One region of the Mycobacterium sp. 155 genome, then DNA from elsewhere that is predicted to be linked to it. Evidence: predicted binding sites of a transcription regulator. Region 1 holds the regulator's gene; the other holds the start of a gene.

What was found. Region 1 encodes HspR, which represses chaperone genes until heat shock. Its sites were predicted from a motif close to ANNTGAGTNNNNNNNACTCANNT; they were not measured.
Region 2: the regulator HspR is predicted to act here: its motif matches at 3,660-3,682, upstream of lon (endopeptidase La).

What each region holds. Positions count from the first base shown of each region.
Region 1 covers NZ_KB892705.1:3,259,725-3,269,888, forward strand. Annotated here, with positions in the region: gene B133_RS0115680 (hypothetical protein) at 1-24, shown strand, start outside; gene B133_RS0115685 (FAD-binding oxidoreductase) at 63-1,229, shown strand; gene B133_RS0115690 (aldose 1-epimerase) at 1,274-2,176, shown strand; gene B133_RS0115695 (heat shock protein transcriptional repressor HspR) at 2,242-2,619, opposite strand; gene dnaJ (molecular chaperone DnaJ) at 2,681-3,865, opposite strand; gene grpE (nucleotide exchange factor GrpE) at 3,906-4,535, opposite strand; gene dnaK (molecular chaperone DnaK) at 4,532-6,382, opposite strand; gene B133_RS0115715 (proline racemase family protein) at 6,736-7,752, shown strand; gene B133_RS0115720 (Xaa-Pro peptidase family protein) at 7,928-9,199, shown strand; gene B133_RS0115725 (Xaa-Pro peptidase family protein) at 9,204-10,164, shown strand, end outside.
Region 2 covers NZ_KB892705.1:1,296,649-1,306,812, reverse strand. Annotated here, with positions in the region: gene B133_RS0106030 (AraC family transcriptional regulator) at 119-1,135, opposite strand; gene B133_RS0106025 (arylsulfatase) at 1,246-3,585, shown strand; gene lon (endopeptidase La) at 3,694-6,045, shown strand; gene B133_RS0106015 (hypothetical protein) at 6,097-6,735, shown strand; gene B133_RS0106010 (hypothetical protein) at 6,830-7,399, shown strand; gene B133_RS0106005 (NAD(P)/FAD-dependent oxidoreductase) at 7,608-8,852, shown strand; gene B133_RS0106000 (endonuclease domain-containing protein) at 8,900-9,859, shown strand; gene B133_RS0105995 (hypothetical protein) at 9,856-10,164, shown strand, end outside.

The DNA.
Region 1 (10,164 bases):
GTCGCCCAATATCGGCGGCAGTGAGTTCAGCCCGCGCATCGGCACGTTTAGAATGCGACCGCGTGGGCCTCGATGACCGTGATGCGTTGCAGGTACTCCGCGATGCCGTCGACCCTGAACACGGTTCCGGCACCCTGATCCGTGATTTCTACACCCACTGGTTCGTCACCGACCTGACCACACGGGATCTTTTTCCGCCGGACATGGAGCGGCAACGCACAGTCTTCGCCCAGGCGATGACCTGGCTGTTCTCCGAACTCATCGCCCAACGCGCCGAAGAGCCGGTGGCATTCCTGGCCCAGTTGGGCCGAGACCACCGTAAATACGGTGTGACACAACAACATTACGATTCAATGCAGGACGCCCTACTCACCACGATGCGCACGCATCTAGGTGCCGGCTTCACCGACCGGATCGCCGAGGCCGCACACGACGCGGTCGGGCTGTTCATCGGGGTGATGCGCGGGGCAGCTGATGCCGAGCAGTCCCCGGCCTACTGCGACGGCACCGTCATCGAGCACCTTCGCGTCACGCGCGACGTCTCGGTGATCCGACTCCACCTCGACCAGCCGCTGTTCTACCACCCCGGCCAGTACGTGACAGTCCAGGTGCCGCAGTGGCCGCGGCGGTGGCGTTACCTCAGTCCCTCCATTCCCACAGACCGGTCAGGCGTCATCGAGTTCCACGTCCGCTCGGTCACCGGTGGCATGGTGAGCACCGCGATCGTCGCCGAAACCCACACCGGGGATCGGTGGCGGATATCCAGCCCACACGGCGCCATGCACGTCGACCGGGCCGGCGAGGATGTGCTCATGGTCGCGGGCAGCACCGGGCTAGCGCCGCTGCGGACTCTTCTCATGGACATGACCCAGCACGGGGTGAACCCGCGCGTGCACCTGTTCTTCGGAGGGCGCTACCCGTGCGACCTCTATGACCTGAACACGCTCTGGCAGATCGCATCGATGAACCCGTGGTTGTCGGTGACACCGGTCTCCGAATACAGCACCGATCCGCCTTGGGCCACAGACTATCCCGATGTTCAGCCGCCCCGCGGCCTGCATGTCCGCCAGACCGGACGCCTTCCCGACGTGGTGACGCGCTACGGCGGCTGGGGTGACCGGCAGATCCTGATCTGCGGCGGTCCCGGCATGGTGGAGGCGACGAAAGCCGCGTTGATCGCCCGCGGTGCGCCACCGGAACGCATCCAGCATGACCCGCTGACAGACTGACTGGTACCCGTGTGGCATCCCGGACCACGTGACAGACTGGCGCCATGGCCGACTTTCAGCCCGTTATCCTGCGCGACCCGTCGTCAGCTCTGACCGCCACCTATGTACCGGTCGCCGGCATGGTGTGCACATCGCTGGCCGATGACGGCGTCGAGTTTCTCGGCCAGCGACGCGGCTTGGAGGCCTACATCACCACCGGCAAGACGATGGGCATCCCGATCCTCTACCCGTGGGCAAATCGGTTGAGCGCCAGCAAATACGCCATCAACGGCGCGGTCGTGACGCTCACACCCGGCGTGGCCGGGGTCCGCAGCGACCAACATGGTGTGCCCATCCATGGTGTACTGGCCGCCGACCCCGGTTGGTTGGTGATCGAACAAACCGACAACAAGCTGGTCGCGATCCTCGACTGGGGTGGTAAGCCGCGGCTACTGACGACCTTCCCATTCCCGCACATCCTGACGATGACGGTGACGCTGGCCGACCGCACGCTCACCGTGGCCACCACGGTGATGCCGTCGACCGCGGCGTCGGTACCTCTGTGTTACGGCTATCACCCGTATCTCAAGCTCCCCGACGTGCCCCGTGAGGAGTGGCAACTGCAGACGCCGACCATGCGGCATCTGCCGGTGGACAACTGGGGCATCCCAACCGGCGACACCGAGGAATGGGCTGGCGGCACCGAGCCGCTCAAGGACACCGAACTCGACCATGGGTTCGACCAGGTTCACGATGGTTCGGTATTCGCGATCTCGGGCGGCGGACGGCGCGTCGAGGTGACGTTCGTGCGCGGCTATCCGGCCGCGCAGCTCTTCGCGCCAAGCAACGACGATGTCATCGGGATCGAGCCGATGGCCGCGCCCACCGACGCGCTGCGCCGCGGAGACTACGCGATGGCCGTTCCGGGACAGCCCGAAACCAGTACGTTTTCGATCAAGGTCAGCTAAATGTCGAATGGCCGGTTATGACACGGTTTTTCGAAATTCGCGTGCGATAACTGGCCGCTCGGCAGCTAGCGGACGCCCCGTCGGGGCTGCCAGACAACCACGGCCTTGGAGGTCATCCCGACATCGTGGCGGGAGCCTGCGCTGAGCTGCTCCACCTGCTGGGTCAGCTCGGAGACCCTGGCGCGCAGGGCATCGACCTGATTGGTGAGTTCGATGATGCGCTTGATGCCGGCGAGGTTGACGCCTTCGTCCTGGGACAGGCGCTGCACCTCGCGCAGCAGATCGACGTCACGCTCCGAATACCGCCGTCCCCCACCGGAACTGCGTTGCGGGGTGACCAGGCCGAGCCGGTCGTATGTGCGCAGGGTCTGCGCGTGCATACCGGCCAGCTCGGCTGCCACCGAGATCAGAAACGTGCGTGCTTCCTCTTTACGCTTACTCATAGCAGTCGATTCCTCACCGTCTGCTCTTCGCGCACGCGCTCATCGCCGCGCCAGCGAGTCGTCATACGTTCCCCGCCCATCCGGCCCGCGGATCAAATCCACTGGCCCGCTCGGCTTTCGCGTATGCCTCCAGCGCCTCTGCCGCTTCGCCCTCGAGCTTCGGCGGTACCGCCACCTTCACGGTGACCAGCAGGTCGCCGTGACCACCGGACCGCTTGGGCACTCCGCGTCCACGAACCCGCAGGATCCGGCCGTCGGAGGTGCCCTTGGGCACCCGGACGCCGACCTTGCCGTCCAGCGTCGGCACGGAAAGTGTTGTGCCGAGCGCCAATTCGTGGAAACTCACCGGGACTGCGACGGTCAGGTCATCGCCGTCACGGCCGAACACCTTGTCCGGGCGCACATGCACGGTGACATAGAGGTCACCGGATGGTGCACCGCGCAATCCGGCCTCACCCTGTCCGGCCAGCCGGATGCGCTGACCGTCCTCGACGCCCGGAGGGATCCGGACGTTGATGGTGCGGGTCCGGGTGGTGACCCCGGTGCCTTTGCACTCATCACACGGGTGCTCGATGATCGAGCCGCTGCCCCGGCATTCGGTGCACGGCTCGGAGAACCCGAACGCGCCCTGGTTGCGGTTGACCACGCCAGAACCGTTGCAGTTCGGGCACACCTTCGGGCTGGTCCCCGGACGCGCACCGCTGCCGTGGCAGTTGGTGCACGGCGCCGGGCTGGTCAGCCGCAGCGGCATGGCCACGCCTTTGGTGGCTTCCAGGAACGACAGCTCGGTCTCGGTTTCCAGGTCATTGCCCCGCCGCGGCCGGCTCGGGCGCGGCTGCGCACCGCGCCCGAACAGTCCGCCGAAGAGATCACCGATGTTCGCGCCGCCGCTCTCTCCGGCCGCATCGAACAGGTCGCCGAGATTGAATTCAGCTCCGTCGGAACCGTATCCACCACCGAAGCCGCCGCCCCCACCGCTGCCGGTGTTGAACCGGCGGCCGAAGCCGCCGTCGGCGAACAGCCGCCGGGTTTCGTCATACTCCTTGCGCTTCGCGGGGTCCGACAGAACGCTGTTGGCTTCGGATACCGCCTTGAACCGCTCCGCGGCTCCCGCGTCGGGGTTCCGGTCGGGATGCAGCTCGGAGGCCAGTTTCCGGTAGGCCTTCTTGATCTGGTCGGCGCTGGCGTCAGAGGAGACGCCAAGCTCCTTGTAGAAGTCCTTCTCGACCCATTCACGCTGGGCCATACTGCGCCACCTCCTTACCTCGTCTCTTTAGTCGGTTTGTCTAGTTGTTTGATTTTGGGGCCTGGACAGCCGCGGCGTCCGGATTATCGGCACCGCCGGCGTCGGGCACGGTGTCGACGACACCGACCATGGCATGCCGCACCACCTGGTCACCGACCTTGTAACCGCGACGCATCACCATTCCGATCACCGGATGGGTTCCGTCGCCCTCGTGCTGCACGGCCTCGTGCAGCGACGGGTCGAATTCGTCGCCCTCTTGACCGAATGCGGAAAGGCCAAGCCCCTCAAGCGCGCCGACCAGCTTGTCGGCAACGGACTTGAGCGGTCCGGATTCCAGGTCACCGTGGCTGCGGGCCCGCTCGAGATCATCGAGCACGCCCAACAACTGGGTGACGACGGCGCCCTTGCTCCGCTCGGCGATGAGCTGCTGATCCCGCAGGGCGCGCTTGCGGTAGTTGTCGTACTCCGCCTTGACCCGCTGCAGGGTGGCCTTCAATTCGGCGATCTCATCGTTGGATGCGCCTGCGTCGGCGGCCGAACCCGAGGCGTCGGGCGCGGCGGACGCCGGCCCGCTGGGGGCCGACGCCTGCTCACGTACCTCGCCGGTGCTGGGATCGATGCGCCGTTTGTCGGTGATGGTCACCGGCTCGTGCGAATCGTTCTCACTCACTTGGTCTCCCTGTCATCGTCGACGACCTCGGCGTCAACCACGTCGTCATCGGAACTGGTGGAGCCTGAAGCACCGGCGGCCTGCTCGGCCTGAGTGGCCTCGTAGATGGCCTGACCCAGACCCTGGCTCTCCTCGCCCAGCTTCTCCATCGCGGACTTGATCGCGGCGATGTCGGTGCCTTCCAGCGCCTTCTTCGCGTCGGAGATCGCGGCGTCGACCTTGCTCAAGGTCTCCTCGGGCACCTTCGATCCGCCCTCGGCCTCGCGCTGCTCCTTGACGAACTTCTCCGTCTGGTAGACGAGCGACTCGGCCTGGTTGCGGACGTCGGCCTCTTCGCGACGCTTGCGGTCCTCGTCGGCGTGCGCCTCGGCGTCCTTGATCATCCGGTCGATCTCTTCCTTGGACAGGCCGGAGCCTTCCTGGATCTTGATCGTGTTTTCCTTGCCGGTGCCCTTGTCCTTGGCGGTGACGTGCACGATGCCGTTGGCGTCGATGTCGAAGGTGACCTCGATCTGCGGCACGCCGCGGGGGGCCGGCGGGATACCAGTCAGCTCGAAGGACCCGAGCAGCTTGTTGTGCGAAGCGATTTCACGCTCACCCTGGAAGACCTGGATCTGCACCGACGGCTGGTTGTCGTCAGCGGTGGTGAAGGTCTCCGACCGCTTGGTCGGGATGGTGGTGTTGCGCTCGATGAGCTTCGTCATCACGCCACCCTTGGTTTCGATACCCAGGGACAGCGGGGTGACGTCAAGCAGCAGAACGTCTTTCACCTCACCCTTGAGCACACCGGCCTGCAACGCGGCGCCCACGGCGACAACCTCGTCGGGGTTCACGCCCTTGTTGGGCTCCTTGCCGCCGGTCATCTCCTTGACCAGTTCGGTGACCGCGGGCATACGGGTGGAACCACCCACCAGCACCACGTGGTCGATGTCGCCCACGGCGATGCCGGCATCCTTGATCACCTGCTGGAACGGCTTGCGAGTGCGGTCCAGCAGATCTTGCGTGATGCGCTGGAACTCGGCACGGGTCAGCTGCTCGTCGAGGAACAGCGGGTTCTTGTCGGCGTCGACGGTGATGTAGGGCAGGTTGATCGAGGTGCTCTGCGAGCTCGAGAGTTCGATCTTGGCCTTCTCGGCGGCCTCACGCAGCCGTTGCATGGCCATCTTGTCCTTGGTCAGGTCGATGCCCGACGTGCCTTTGAACTTGTCGACCAGCCATTCCACGATGCGGTCGTCCCAGTCGTCGCCACCGAGGTGGTTGTCACCGGAAGTCGCGCGGACCTCGACGACGCCGTCGCCGATTTCCAGCAGCGAGACGTCGAAGGTGCCGCCACCGAGGTCGAAGACCAGGATGGTCTGTTCCTTCTCGCCCTTGTCCAAGCCGTAGGCCAAGGCGGCCGCGGTCGGCTCGTTGACGATGCGCAGCACGTTGAGGCCGGCGATCTGGCCGGCTTCCTTGGTGGCCTGACGCTGGGCGTCGTTGAAGTACGCGGGCACGGTGATGACGGCGTCTGCGATGTCCTCACCGAGGTAGGCCTCGGCGTCCCGCTTGAGTTTCATGAGCACACGCGCGCTGATCTCCTGCGCGGTGTAGTGCTTGCCGTCGATCTCCACGGACCAATCGGTGCCCATGTGGCGCTTGACCGAACGAATGGTCCGGTCGACGTTGGTCACCGCCTGGTTCTTGGCGGGCTGACCGACCAACACCTCGCCGTTGCGCGCGAACGCGACGACCGACGGGGTGGTGCGGGAGCCCTCGGAGTTGGCGACGACGACGGGGTCGCCACCTTCCAGAACCGCGACGACGGAGTTGGTGGTCCCGAGGTCGATACCGACCGCACGAGCCATAGTGTTGCCTCCTGTTAGACATGTAGGGGTCTGAGCGGACTGCGCTCAAGTCTGCTCCAACCGACTATCGATTGTCAACCCAGACTTGAGTCTGTTTCACTCAACTTGTTGTCGAACTGGTCAACGTGGGCTTCCCTGGATTTGTTCCCAACCTCGTAACTGTCGGAATCCGTCTGCCTTGTCGGACCGTCATCAAAGCTGTCGGATGCGTGTCGGAACGTCGGTAGCGCCGGCACGGGTAGTGCGGAGGTTTCCCGTCCGTGTTCCGGTGTCGCGGGCAGGGTGCGCGGTTAGGACGGCCCGCAGATGACGAGCTGGTTCCGTTTGTTCTGGTGGTGATAGCTTCTCGTCCCATGGCCGCTGCCCCGATCTCCGCTGTCGACTATCACACCGGTGGTGAGCCTTTCCGCATCGTGGCGGACGTCCCGGAGTTGGCCGGCGGTACGGTCGCGGCCAAGCGCGTCACCGCCATCACCGACCCGGCGGTGGACGGTCTACGGCAGCTGCTGTGTTTTGAGCCGCGCGGTCACGCCGACATGTACGGCGGGTTCCTGGTCCCGCCCGACGACGACGGCGCCGACCTCGGCGTGCTCTTCTGGCACAAGGACGGCTTCTCCACGGCGTGCGGGCACGGCACCATCGCACTGGGCGCATGGGCGCTGCACACCGGGAAAGTGGCCGAGGATCCTTCCGGTGTCACCGACGTCGTGATCGACGTTCCGTCCGGCCGAGTCACCGCGCGGGTGCACTCGGAAGGTGGCCGAGTGACCGGCGTCGAGTTCGTGAATGTGCCGAGCTACGTGCTCCATCGCGACGTCTCGGTGGAAACCTCACGCGGCACGATCAAGGCCGACGTGACGTTCGGCGGCGCGATCTACGCGCAGGTCGACGTCGCTGACGTGGGACTGGACGTCGCGCCCGCGGACCTCCCCGAACTGATTGCCCTCGGGCGCGAGGTGAAGGCCGCATTGTCGGGCACCGAGTACGCACGGCATCCCGAAGATGATCGCCTCAGCGGGATCTACGGCACCATCTTCTTCGCCGACGACGGAACCGACCAGCAAGGCAACCCGCGCCAGCGCAACGTCACCATCTTCGCCGACGGTCAAGTGGATCGCTCACCCTGCGGTTCGGGTACCAGCGCTCGCGTTGCGACGCTGGCCGCGCGCGGGCTTCTCGACGCCGAGCACGAACTGATCCACGGTTCCATCGTCGGGTCCGAGTTCCGCGCCCGCATCCGCGACACCGCAATCACCCTCGGGTACCCGAGCGTCGTTCCCGTGGTCACCGGGACGGCGTTCCGCACCGGCGAGCACCTCTTCAGCGTCGACCCCGACGACACCCTCATTCCAGGATTCGTCCTGCGTTAGCCAGATGGCCTCCAGTGCCATTGCACCGCTGCTCGCTGCGGTGTCGCTACCTCCGAATAGCTCTACCGCGGACTTCTGACTCAGCAATTTGCTACCGGCTGGTAAGCCCATTCCCCGGCTATGTGCGGGCCCACACTGTGTCGCACCGGTTCGACCGCGAGCGAAAAGAGACCACATGACCGCTGCGTCCGAGAGTCCCGCCGCATCCGATGCCGGCCAGGTTTTTCACGATCCGCGCAAGAGTGCCTACCTGAACCCCGACGGCGCGGACAAGCCGCTGATCAGCACCATCGGCGACGACGTCCTCGACCGCGCCCGGCGCTATCGGCTGGGACGCATCCGCGATCAAATCACCCAGCACGGTTACGCCGGGATGCTGCTCTACGACCCGGTCAACATCCGCTACGCGCTGGATTCGTCGAACATGGCGATCTGGACTATGCACGATCCGGTTCGTTATGCACTCATCGTCGCCGACGGTCCGGTGATCATGTTCGAAAGCGACGGCGCGCTGCACGTCAGCGAAGGCCTACCGACGGTCGACGACGTGCGGCTTGCGACGACGTGGATGTTCTTGACCGCCGGAAACGCCGCCAAGCGCAACGTCGAGACCTGGGCCGTAGAGATCCGCGAAGCCCTCGGCACCGGGCGCTGCACGCTAGCCGTCGATCGGCTCGAGCATCCGGGCGTGCAAGCACTCGCAAACCTGGGCGTCGGCGTCGTGGACGCGGGACCGCTCACCGAGCGCGCCCGCGCGATCAAAAGTGCGGACGAGCTCGAGCTGATGCGCTGGACCATCCGGGTCTGCGAGGCCGGGATGGCACGGGTTTACGAGGTGTCTGAACCGGGCCGCACCGAGCAGGAGATCTGGGCCGAACTGCACTACGAGAACGCCCGCTCGGGCGGCGAGTACATCGAGACGAAGCTGCTCACGGCCGGTCCCAACACCAATCCCTGGTTCAAGGAGTGCTCGTCGCGCAAGGTGCAGCGCGGGGAGATCATCGCGTTCGACACCGACATGGTCGGTCCGTACGGCTATCTCGCCGACCTCTCACGATCCTGGACCTGCGGACACGTGCCCATGACGCCGAAGCAACGTGAGCTCTACGCCGACGCACGCGAGCAGATCGACCACAACATGGCGCTGCTGCGGCCGGGCCTGGAGTTCACCGAGTTCAACGCACGCTCGTGGCAGATCCCGGAGAAGTACATTCCCTATCGGTACACCTGCGCCGTTCACGGTTCCGGTATGGCCGACGAGTGGCCCTTCATCGGCCTGCACCCTGACTTCGATCCCTCCTACGGCGGATGCTTCGAGGAGAACATGGTGATCAACGTGGAAAGCCTGATCGCCGAAAAGGGCAGCGAATCGATCAAGCTCGAAACCCAAGTCCTGCTCACCGCAAACGGAGCCGAGCGCCTGGACACGTTCCCGTGGGAGGACTGACGCCGTGACCGAGGGCTCGACTGACGTCTTCCACGATCCGCGCAAGCTGGCCTATCTCAATCCGGACGGTGCCGACAAACCTCTGATCAGCACGATCAGCGACGACGTCCTGGACCGCGCCCGCAGGTACCGACTGAGCCGGCTCCGCGGACAGCTGGCCCTGCACGACTGCGCGGCCATCCTGCTGTACGACCCGGTCAATATCCGGTACACGCTCGACTCGTCGAACATGATGATCTGGACCATGCACGACCCGTGCCGTTACGCGCTGATCGTCGCCGACGGGCCGGCGATCATGTTCGAGTTCGAGGGTGCGCTGCACGTCAACGACGGGCTCCCCGGAATCGACGAGGTGCGGTTGGCGACGTCGTGGATGTACCTCACCAAAGGCGATGCCACGGACCGCAACGTTGCATCGTGGGCCGCGGAGATCCGGGGGGCGCTCGGCGGCGGGCACTGCCGAATCGCCGTCGACCGGATTGATCCGCTCGGCGTCGACGCCCTCGCCAAACTCGGGGTGGACGTGATCGACGGCGGTCGGCTCACCGAACAGGCCCGCGCCATCAAGAGCCCCGACGAACTGGAGTTGATGCGCTGGACCATTCGGGTCTGCGAGGCCGGGATGGCTCGGGTCTACGAAGCCTCCGAGCCCGGCCGCACCGAGAACGAGATGTGGGCCGAACTGCACCATGAGAACGCCCGCTCGGGCGGCCAATATATCGAGACCAAGCTCCTGCTGTCCGGCCCGCGCACCAACCCTTGGTACTCGGAGTGCTCGGACCGGCGGGTGCAGCGCGGCGAAATCATCGCCTTCGATACCGATATGGTCGGTCCGTACAGCTATCTCGCGGACCTCTCCCGCTCCTGGACCTGCGGACATGTGCCCATGACGCCAAAACAACGCGAGCTCTACGCCGCCGCCCGCGAGCAGATCGACCACAACATGGCGCTACTGCGCCCCGGAC
Region 2 (10,164 bases), 2.0 Mb from region 1:
AACACTCGAGAAGAGCACAAGGTCACCGATGTCGAGGGCGATCATCATGAGTCACCTTGCGCTTCAACCCTATCGATATCGCCGTACCGGCGATCTGTTGCAGCGTGATCTCTACTCGTCAGATCCGCGGCACCGGATCGATACGGGTGTTGCGGTAAGACGTCGGCGTCATACCGAACCACCGCTTGCAGGCGCGGGTGAGCACACTTTGCTCGGCGTAACCGAGTTGCCGGCAGAGTTGATCGAGGCTCAGGTCAGTATCGAGCAATAGACGTTGCGCCGCTTCGCGGCGGGCTTGGTCGACCAGTCCGCCGAACGTGACGTTCTCGGCCGCCAACCGGCGTTGCAGGGTCTTGGGGTGCACACCGATGTGACGGGCGATGTCGGTCAGCCCGACAGCACCGGTCGGCAGTAGTTGACGCACCAGGGTGCGCACCAACGGTCCAGTTGCAGGACTGAACTCACCGATGACGCGGCCGAGGTAGTCGACCGCCGTCTGATGGGCAAGTTGGTCGGTGGGCAGCGGCCGTTGCAGATCGATCGTGCGCAGCGTGAAGCCGGCAATCGATTCGGAAAATGTTGGCGGACAGCCGAAGTAGCGTTCATACTCATCGGGCGGAGTCAGCCCAGCATGGGGCAGGTGCACGGCGACCGGCCGGTAGCCAGCGCCGAGGAACAGACGCAGCACCCGCAGGGTGACGCCCAACGACAGCTCGATGGCCTGGGCCTGCGGCGGCGCTGGATCGAGGAGATATTCGAACTCGAAACGGCGCAGTTCTGGGTCGAGGTGTGCGGTCACCCGTGCGCTGATCGACGGACTGTAGGCGGCCATGAACTTGTCGAAAATCAGAAAGGCGTCGGCCACCGTGGCGGCGTTGCGCCCCGCCAGCCCCACCGGACCGAGGATCTCGATGCCCTGGCGCAGAGCCAGCCGCTGGCCGAAGTCGGGGATCTCGAGTGCAACGGCGGCATCTTCGAGCATCCGGGCCCCATTCGGAAGGGAAATGAACCGGTCGTGACGACCGATGTCGTCGTAGGGGATGTGGGCGGCAGCCACCAATGCGCGACTGTCTCCGCCGAGTTCGGCAACAAGCTGGTGAAAATCCGTGAGCGCAGTCCCTCGAATCACTGCCATGTCCCACAATGTCAAAGATTCGTCCCGGAATGTCAAGACGGCAGGTAGGGGTTTGCTGCACAGTGGATGGCCGGGCCTGGGTGACGTGCCAAACCGAAGAAAGGAACACGGTGTCGAACGTGCAGAGTGATCGGTTGGTGGCGCCCGTCCTGCCGGGCGGTGGCGTATTGCCTTTCGCCCCAGTGCCGTCGGGCAGCATCGCCGGCCGGACGTTGCAGGAGTCGACGTACAGCCCGCGGACGGTACCGCAGCGCCTGCACGATGACTCGCCCAACATCGTCATCGTCCTCATCGACGACGCCGGACCCGGCTTACCGTCGACATTCGGTGGTGAGGTGACCACTGCCACGCTCGACCGTATCTGTGCTGAAGGTGTGTCTTACAACAGGTTTCACACCACGGCGATGTGCTCGCCGACCCGGGCCTCCTTGCTCACCGGCCGCAATCACCACGCGATCGGCAACGGTCAGATCGCCGAACTTGCCAACGACTGGGACGGGTATGCCGGCAAGATCCCGCGATCGAGCGCCACAGTTGCCGAGGTGCTCAAGCAATACGGCTACGCGACATCGGCCTTCGGCAAGTGGCACAACACCCCGGCCGAGGAAACCACCGCCGCCGGGCCGTTCGACAACTGGCCCACTGGTCTGGGCTTCGAATACTTCTACGGTTTTCTGGCCGGTGAGGCTTCGCAGTATGAGCCGAACCTGGTGCGGAACACCACTGTGGTCCCGCCACCCAGAACTCCGGAACAGGGCTACCACCTGTCCGAGGATCTGGCCGACGATGCCATCTCCTGGCTGCGCCGACACAAGGCGTTCAACGCCGACAAGCCATTCTTCATGTATTGGGCCAGCGGGTGTCTCCACGGCCCGCACCACATCATGAAGGAATGGGCGGACAAATACGCCGGCAAGTTCGACGACGGCTGGGACGCATACCGGCAGCGGGTATTCGAACGTGCGAAGGACAAGGGCTGGATTCCGCAGGACTGCGAGTTGACGCCCAGGGACGAATCCCTCGCCGGTTGGGACGATATCCCCGACGACGAGAAGCCATTCCAGCGTCGCCTGATGGAAGTCGCGGCCGGCTATGCCGAACATGTCGACGTCCAGGTCGGCCGCATCACCGACGAGCTCGAATCACTGGGCTACGCCGAGAACACGTTGTTCTTCTACATCTGGGGCGACAACGGCTCCTCTGGCGAAGGCCAGAATGGCACGATCGCAGAACTGTTGGCGCAGAACGGCATTCCCACTACCGTACGCCAGCACATCGATGCCCTCGATGAACTCGGCGGCCTTGACTGCCTCGGCTCCCCACTCGTCGACAACCAGTACCACGCCGCGTGGGCGTGGGCCGGTAGCACGCCGTACAAAGGCATGAAGCTGCTCGCATCACATCTGGGCGGTACACGCAATCCCATGGCAGTGCGCTGGCCGCGAAAGATCACCGCCGAGCCCACGCCTCGCGACGTGTTCTTGCACTGCAACGACGTAGTGCCAACCATCTACGACATCGTCGGTATCGAGACTCCGCAGGTGGTCAACGGCGAGCCGCAGATGCCGCTCGCAGGAGCAAGTTTCGCCCGGACGCTCGGCGACCGAAACGCGCCCGGCGGCAAGAAGACCCAGTACTTCGAAATCATGGGCAGCCGCGCCATCTACCACGACGGCTGGATGGCCTGCGCCCGCGGCCCGCGGCTCCCGTGGCTACCCGGAATGCCTGAAGGCATCGCCACCTGGACCCCCGACAACGACCAGTGGGAGCTATACCACCTCGACGAGGACTGGTCACAGGCCAATGATCTCGCCGACCAGATACCCGAGAAACTCGCCCAGCTGCGGGAGATGTTCATCGTCGAAGCCGCCCGTAATGCGGTGTTGCCCATCGGTGGCGGCTTGTGGGTACCCGTCTATCACCCCGAGCTGCGCATCGCTCCCCCGTATCAGCAGTGGGAGTTCTCCGGCGACACGGTACGCATGCCGGAGTTCTGCGCACCGGCACTGGGCAACAAGAACAACGTCGTCACCATCGATGTCGACATCCCCGCCGCCGCCAACGGAGTGCTCTACGCCCTCGGCGCCGCGGCAGGCGGGCTGACTCTCTATCTCGACGACGGCTACCTCTGCTACGAGTACAACCTGTTCATCCTGTCGCGCACCAAGATCCGCTCAGCCGAAAAGGTGCCACCGGGACGTGCCACTCTCACCGTCACGACGCAATATGCCGAACCGCGCCCAGCCGGCCCACTGAACATCAGCATCGCGCGCAACGGTGAAATGATTGCGAGCGGTCAGGTACCGATCAGTGCACCGCTGCTGTTCACGGCCAACGACTGCCTCGACATCGGCACCTGCCTGGGTTCGCCGGTATCGCTCGACTACCGCGAACGCGCACCGTTCCCGTTCGAAGGCCACATCCAGCGCGTCCACGTCGCCTACACCTGACCCACTCCTGCGGCCGCAAAGGCAGGCTCCGGCAGGGCCGAATTCATCTCCGGGAACAAACCAGCGCCTGACAGGGTTGAGTGCATCAGACTGAACTTTGGAGGTTTGATGTCCGAACCAATTTCTGTGCCGGTGTTGTTCGTCGAAGAACCGATCCTGCTGCCTGGCATGGTGGTGCCGATCGAGCTCGACGACGCTGCGCGCGCGGCTATCGAAGCAGCACAAGCTGCAGCTCCGACCGGAGAGTCCGGCAAACTGCTGATCGCGCCACGCCTGGATGACCGCTACCCCACCCATGGCGTGATCGCGTCGATCGTGCAGGTTGGCCGCATGCCCGGTGGCGGTGCCGGCGCCGTCGTCCGTGGCGAGCGGCGCGCTCACATCGGGCCCGGCACCACCGGACCCGGTACCACCCTGTGGGTCGAGGTGGATGAGGCGCCTGAGCCCGAGGCCACCGACGAGACCAAGGCGCTGGCCGCCGAATACAAGAAGCTGCTGCTGGCTATGCTGCAGCGCCGCGAGGCGTGGCAGATTGTCGACGTGGTCAACAAGATCACCGACCCATCCGCCCTGGCGGACACCGCCGGCTACGCGTCGTACCTGACCGACGTCCAGAAGCGTCAGCTGTTGGAGACCGCCGACGTGGCCGAACGGCTGCGTGTACTGATCGACTGGACCGGCGAACACCTTGCCGAGGTCGAACTCAACGACAAGATCGCCGAGGATGTCCGGGCCGGGATGGACAAGCAGCAGAAGGAATTCCTGCTGCGCCAGCAGCTGGCCGCCATCCGCAAGGAGCTGGGTGAATCGGATGAACACGACGCCGGTTCCGTCGACGACTACCGGGCGCGCGTCGAAGCCGCCGATCTGCCGGAGAAGGTGCGCGAAGCCGCGCTGCGCGAGGTCGGCAAGCTGGAACGGTCCAGCGAGCAGAGCCCAGAGGGCGGCTGGATTCGCACCTGGCTGGACACTGTGCTGGAGCTGCCGTGGAACGTCAAGACCGAGGATTCGACGGACCTCAAGGGTGCCCGAGAGATTCTCGACGCCGACCACCACGGGCTGGACGACGTTAAGGACCGCATCATCGAATACCTGGCCGTGCGAGCGCGACGCACCCAGCGCGGCATGGCCGTCGTCGGCGGACGGGGGTCCGGTGCCGTAATGGTGCTGGCCGGTCCTCCGGGCGTCGGCAAGACGTCCCTGGGTGAGTCCGTCGCTCGCGCATTGGGCCGCAAGTTCGTGCGCGTCGCCCTGGGCGGCGTGCGCGACGAAGCCGAGATCCGTGGACACCGGCGTACCTATGTCGGCGCGCTGCCGGGCCGTATCGTGCGGGCCATCGGCGAGGCCGGCTCGATGAATCCTGTTGTGCTGCTGGACGAGATCGACAAGGTGGGCTCCGACTACCGCGGCGACCCGTCGGCCGCGCTGCTGGAGGTGCTTGACCCCGCGCAGAACCACACGTTCCGCGACCACTACCTGGAGCTGGATCTGGACCTGTCCGACGTCGTCTTCCTGGCGACCGCCAACGTCATCGAAAACATCCCGTCGGCGCTGCTGGACCGGATGGAGCTGATCCAGCTCGACGGCTACACCGAGGACGACAAGGTCGCCATCGCACGGGACTATCTGTTGCCCCGGCAGGCCGAGCGCGCGGCACTGACGGCCGATGAGGTTACGGTCACTGACGCAGCTTTGCGCAAGATCGCCGCGGACTACACCCGAGAGCCGGGTGTGCGGCAATTCGAGCGGCTGCTGGCCAAGGCACTGCGCAAGGTCACGACGGTGCTTTCCCGCAGGGACTCGGCCGAGGCCCCGATCGTGATCGACGAGCCGGATCTGGTCGAGTACCTGGGCCGTCCGCGGTTCACGCCGGAATCCACCGAGCGCACCGCGGTGCCGGGGGTGGCGACCGGTCTGGCCGTCACAGGTCTGGGTGGCGACGTGCTCTACATCGAGGCGAACGCCAACGATGGCGAGCCAGGGCTGAAGCTGACCGGTCAGCTGGGTGACGTGATGAAGGAATCAGCGCAGATCGCACTGTCCTACGTGCGTGCGCACGCCGAGCAGTTGGGCGTCGACCCCAAGGCGCTCAACCGGCAGATTCACGTCCACGTACCCGCCGGGGCGGTGCCCAAGGACGGCCCGTCGGCGGGTGTCACGATGGTGACTGCTCTGGTGTCGATGGCAACCGGGCGGCAGGTCCGCGGCGATGTCGGCATGACCGGTGAGGTCACTCTGAACGGCCGCGTGTTGCCCATCGGCGGCGTCAAGCAGAAACTGCTTGCGGCACAACGGGCGGGGCTGAAGACGGTCTTCATCCCGCAACGCAACGAGCCCGATCTCGATGAGGTGCCCGCCGAGGTGCTCGAGGCACTGGAGGTCAAGCCGATGACCGACGTGGCCGACATCATCGCGCAGGCGCTCGAGCCGGCCGAGCAGTTCGCGGCGGCTGCGGCGTAATGCCCAAGTAATACCCGGTTTCCGAAGCGCACCGGCGGGTACGCGACCAGTATGGCCAACGACGATCTGGTCCGGCGTCTGCTGGACACCGCCGGGACGACATACGCCGAACAAGCCGGGATTCACCTGCGGGACAAGCCGATGCCACTGTTCGAGCTGCTGACGATGTGCATGCTCGCGAGTAAACCGATCGACGCCGGGATCGCGACGCAGGCGGCCCGCGAACTGTTCCGCTGTGGGCTGCGCACACCGCAGGCCGTTCTTGACTGCGACCGGCAGACGATGATCGACGCCTTCGGACGGGCCCACTACGCGCGCTACGACGAAAGCTCCGCGACGCGCATGTCGGCGATCGCGACGGCGGTGTCTGACGACTATGGCGGCGATCTGCGCCGCCTCGCCGAGCAGAGCGGGCAGGACACCACCGAGGCCAAGCGATTGCTGATGCGGTTCAAAGGAATCGGAGACACCGGCGCCGACATCTTCCTGCGGGAGGTACAGGACACCTGGCCGTGGGCCCGGCCGTACTTCGACGACCGGGCGCGCGCGGCCGCAGCCAACCTCGGACTACCCGACACGTCGGAGGAACTGGGTCGGCTGGTGCCGCACGATACTGCGAAACTCGCCGCGGCACTGATCCGGGTATCGCTGGATACCGGCCTGCGTGCCGAGCTGACCGACGGGCAGTGATCCGGCCGGCCGCTTGGCCGCCGCCACCGTTTCGCCGGCGACATGCGCGTGACGGGATGAGAAACCTTCAGTCCGCGGGCTATGGTTGCGCGTCGTGAGGCGTTGTGCAGTCCTGACCGCGGCAGCTGCAGCATTGGTCGGATGTTCCTCCGGCACGGTTGTCAACACCGGTGACGCACCCCCGCAGATCCCTACGACCACGTCGACAGCCGTGCCGCAGTACAGCACCGCGAACCTCGTCGACGGCTCCGCCTACGCCACCGAGGTGGACGGTCGCACCGGGTACTACTTCAGCACCCCGAGCGGACGCTGGCGATGCGCAATCCTGCCCCGTGACAAGGCGGGCTGCCAGTCCGCGAACGGGTTGTCGACCATCGCCGTCAGCGGCGCCCCCACCGCGGTGCCCGACGGCAGCGGCGGCACCACTACACCCAACGCGATCGCCGTCGACCGCGACCACGACGCCGGATTCATCGCGCTGACCGAACCCGAGTTCTCCGTGGACGACGCAAAGACACTGCCCTTCGGCAAAGTGCTTGCGGTAGCGGGATTTCGGTGCAATGTGCAGGAATCCTCCGGCATATCGTGCGTGCGCGAACTGACCGGCAAAGGATTCACGTTCTCGGGCGAAACGTTCACTCCGCAGTACACGGACATCCCTTAACGAGAAGGAATGATCCGGATCGGCACGTCGGGCTGGTCATACGACCATTGGACCGGCGTGCTGGCGGTCTATGAGCTACTGCAGCGGTACGACGCGGCGTATGTCGTGATGAGCTGTACGCCGGTTCCTACCCGACCTCGAGGGTCATGCAGTGTGCAATGCCCGAACGCTCAAGCGGTTGCCCTCGGCGCGAGTACGCTGAGTTGGCATGACCCAATCCACGTCCCAGTCATCCACTTTCGTGATCGTCGGCGGTGGCTTGGCTGGCGCTAAAGCCGCTGAAGCGCTGCGGGACAATGACTTTGGCGGAAAGGTCATACTTTTCGCCGCCGAGGATCATCTACCCTACGAACGCCCACCGCTGTCCAAGGAGTATCTGGCCGGCAAAAAGGCCCTCGCAGATTTCACCGTCGACCCCGCCGACTGGTACCGCGACCACCACATCGACCTGCGGGTGGGCACGACGGTGACCGCCGTCAACCCCGGCGACCACACCGTCACCCTGCCCGACGACAGCACCGTCGGCTACGACAAGCTCCTGCTCGCCACCGGATCGGCCGCGCGACGCCCGCCGATCCCCGGCGGCGACACGGCTGGCGTGCACTATCTGCGCACCGTCGACGACGCTGCGGCCCTACGCGACACGCTGACCGAGGGGGCTTCGCTCGCGATCGTCGGCGCGGGATGGATCGGCCTCGAGGTCGCCGCGGGCGCCCGCGAACGCGGCGTGAACGTCACCGTCGTCGAGTCCGCGGAGCTGCCGCTGCTGGGCTCGCTCGGCGCCGAGGTCGGCGAGGTGTTCGCCCAGCTGCACCGCGACCACGGTGTCGACCTGCGGCTGAACGAAACGGTGCAGGAGATCACGGTCGCCGACGGCCGCGCGACCGGCCTGAAACTGGGCGACGGGTCGACCGTGCCGGCCGACGCGGTGCTGGTCGCGGTCGGCGCGGCGCCCAACATCACGTTGGCCGAAGAAGCAGGCCTGACCATCGCCGACGGCGGCGTGCAGGTCGATGCGACCCTGCGCAGCAGCGATCCTGACATCTACGCCGTCGGCGATATCGCCGCCGCTCAAAACCCGGTGTTCGACGCGCGGATCCGGACCGAACATTGGGCCAACGCACTCAAGCAACCTGCTACCGCCGTGGCCGGCATGCTCGGCAAACCCACCGAATACACCGAACTGCCGTACTTCTTCACTGACCAGTACAACCTTGGCATGGAGTACGTCGGATACGCCCCCGCGTACGAGCAGGTGGTGTTCCGCGGGAACGTCGCCAAGCTTGAGTTCGTCGCCTTCTGGCTCTCCACCGACAACCGCGTCCTGGCCGGCATGAACGTGAACGTGTGGGACGTGCTCGACGACATCAAGACCTTGATCCGGTCGGGAACCCAAGTCGATCCGCAACACCTGGCGGATCCACAGCGGCCGCTGAGCGCTCCGACCGCGTGAGGCCTGCCGCCCCGATTCCCTGGGCTGCGATACCTCGTGGTCAAGTCGTGCGATTGGCCGGGCCAACCGCAGAGGAACTCGCGGTTGCGCTCGATCCACTCCCGGCCGGAGCACCGGTGGTGATCCACTGCCGGCTGCGCCCCGGCGCTGCCCGCGTCGTCGTCGACAGTCTCCTCGACCATCTGGAAACCGTTGCGTGCCAGCTATTTCCGTCCTGGCTTCCCGATGCTGACATGTTGCACACCAGTGACCTCGACTGTCGGGTGGTCCGCGCGCTGGCGCGCAGGCACGCCGCCGCCAGCGAACATTTCGGTCCTTTCCTCGCCGACCTGGCCGAGGCTGCGCTGCTGGGCCGGCCCATGCGCGAGCGCCACGACCCGGAACTACAGGCGCGGGGACTGCGACGCGCACTGTGCGCCGCATATGGCACGGACGATGTCGCCGTACTGATCGACGCGTCGGCCGACGAGGACGTCGATGAGGCGTCCTGTGCGACAGCACTGAAGTGGCTTACCACTCACGGGGGCTTTGGAGTGTGGCTTCTCGCCGGCGCCATGGCATCGGTGGACCGCTTCCCCACCGTCACGCTGCCCGGCGGGTGCCGCCCAGTGACCGCCGATGCCGACGACCGCGTCGAGTTTCCGCCGTTGCTCGGGCTCCCACACCCCGCCAGCGCCGCCGAGCAGGCCCTCGAAAAGGCCTTGGCGCGGTGCGGCTGGGCGGCCGAACGCACCTGGAACCAGGTCTATCAGCCGCATTCGCTGGCTCGGCCCATCCGCGTCGACCTACTGTGGCCACAGGCACGGTGCGTTGTCGAGATCGACGGACCGGACCATCGTGGCGCACTGAAGTACGCCGCCGACCGGTGGCGCGACAACACCTTGGTACTGGACGGCTTCACGGTGTTGCGGTTCACCAACGACGAGGTAGCCGCGGATGTGTCACGGGTGGTTGGCATGATCGAACGGATGCTGGCGGTCAGACGAGCTGAAGGGAATACGCAGTGAAGACCAATCGGGATGAGCTGACCGGGGTCCAGCAGGCGGTGCTGCTGGTGCTCATGGCCGAATGCCGGGCGGTGCCCAACCCTGAGCTCGAGAAGCTGGGCCCCAGGCTTGACAAGGACAGCAGGGTGAAGCTCAACGAGAAGGGTCTGGTGGAATCCAGCCGGTCTGGGCGGAGCTGGGTGCACGAACTGACCGACGACGGCTGGGCCACGTGTCGCCGCATCATCGGCAGTGACGCTCCGGCGTCGTCCTCCGGCCAGGGTAAGGCGCTCTACACCGTGCTGCGCGGCCTGGCCCGTTACCTC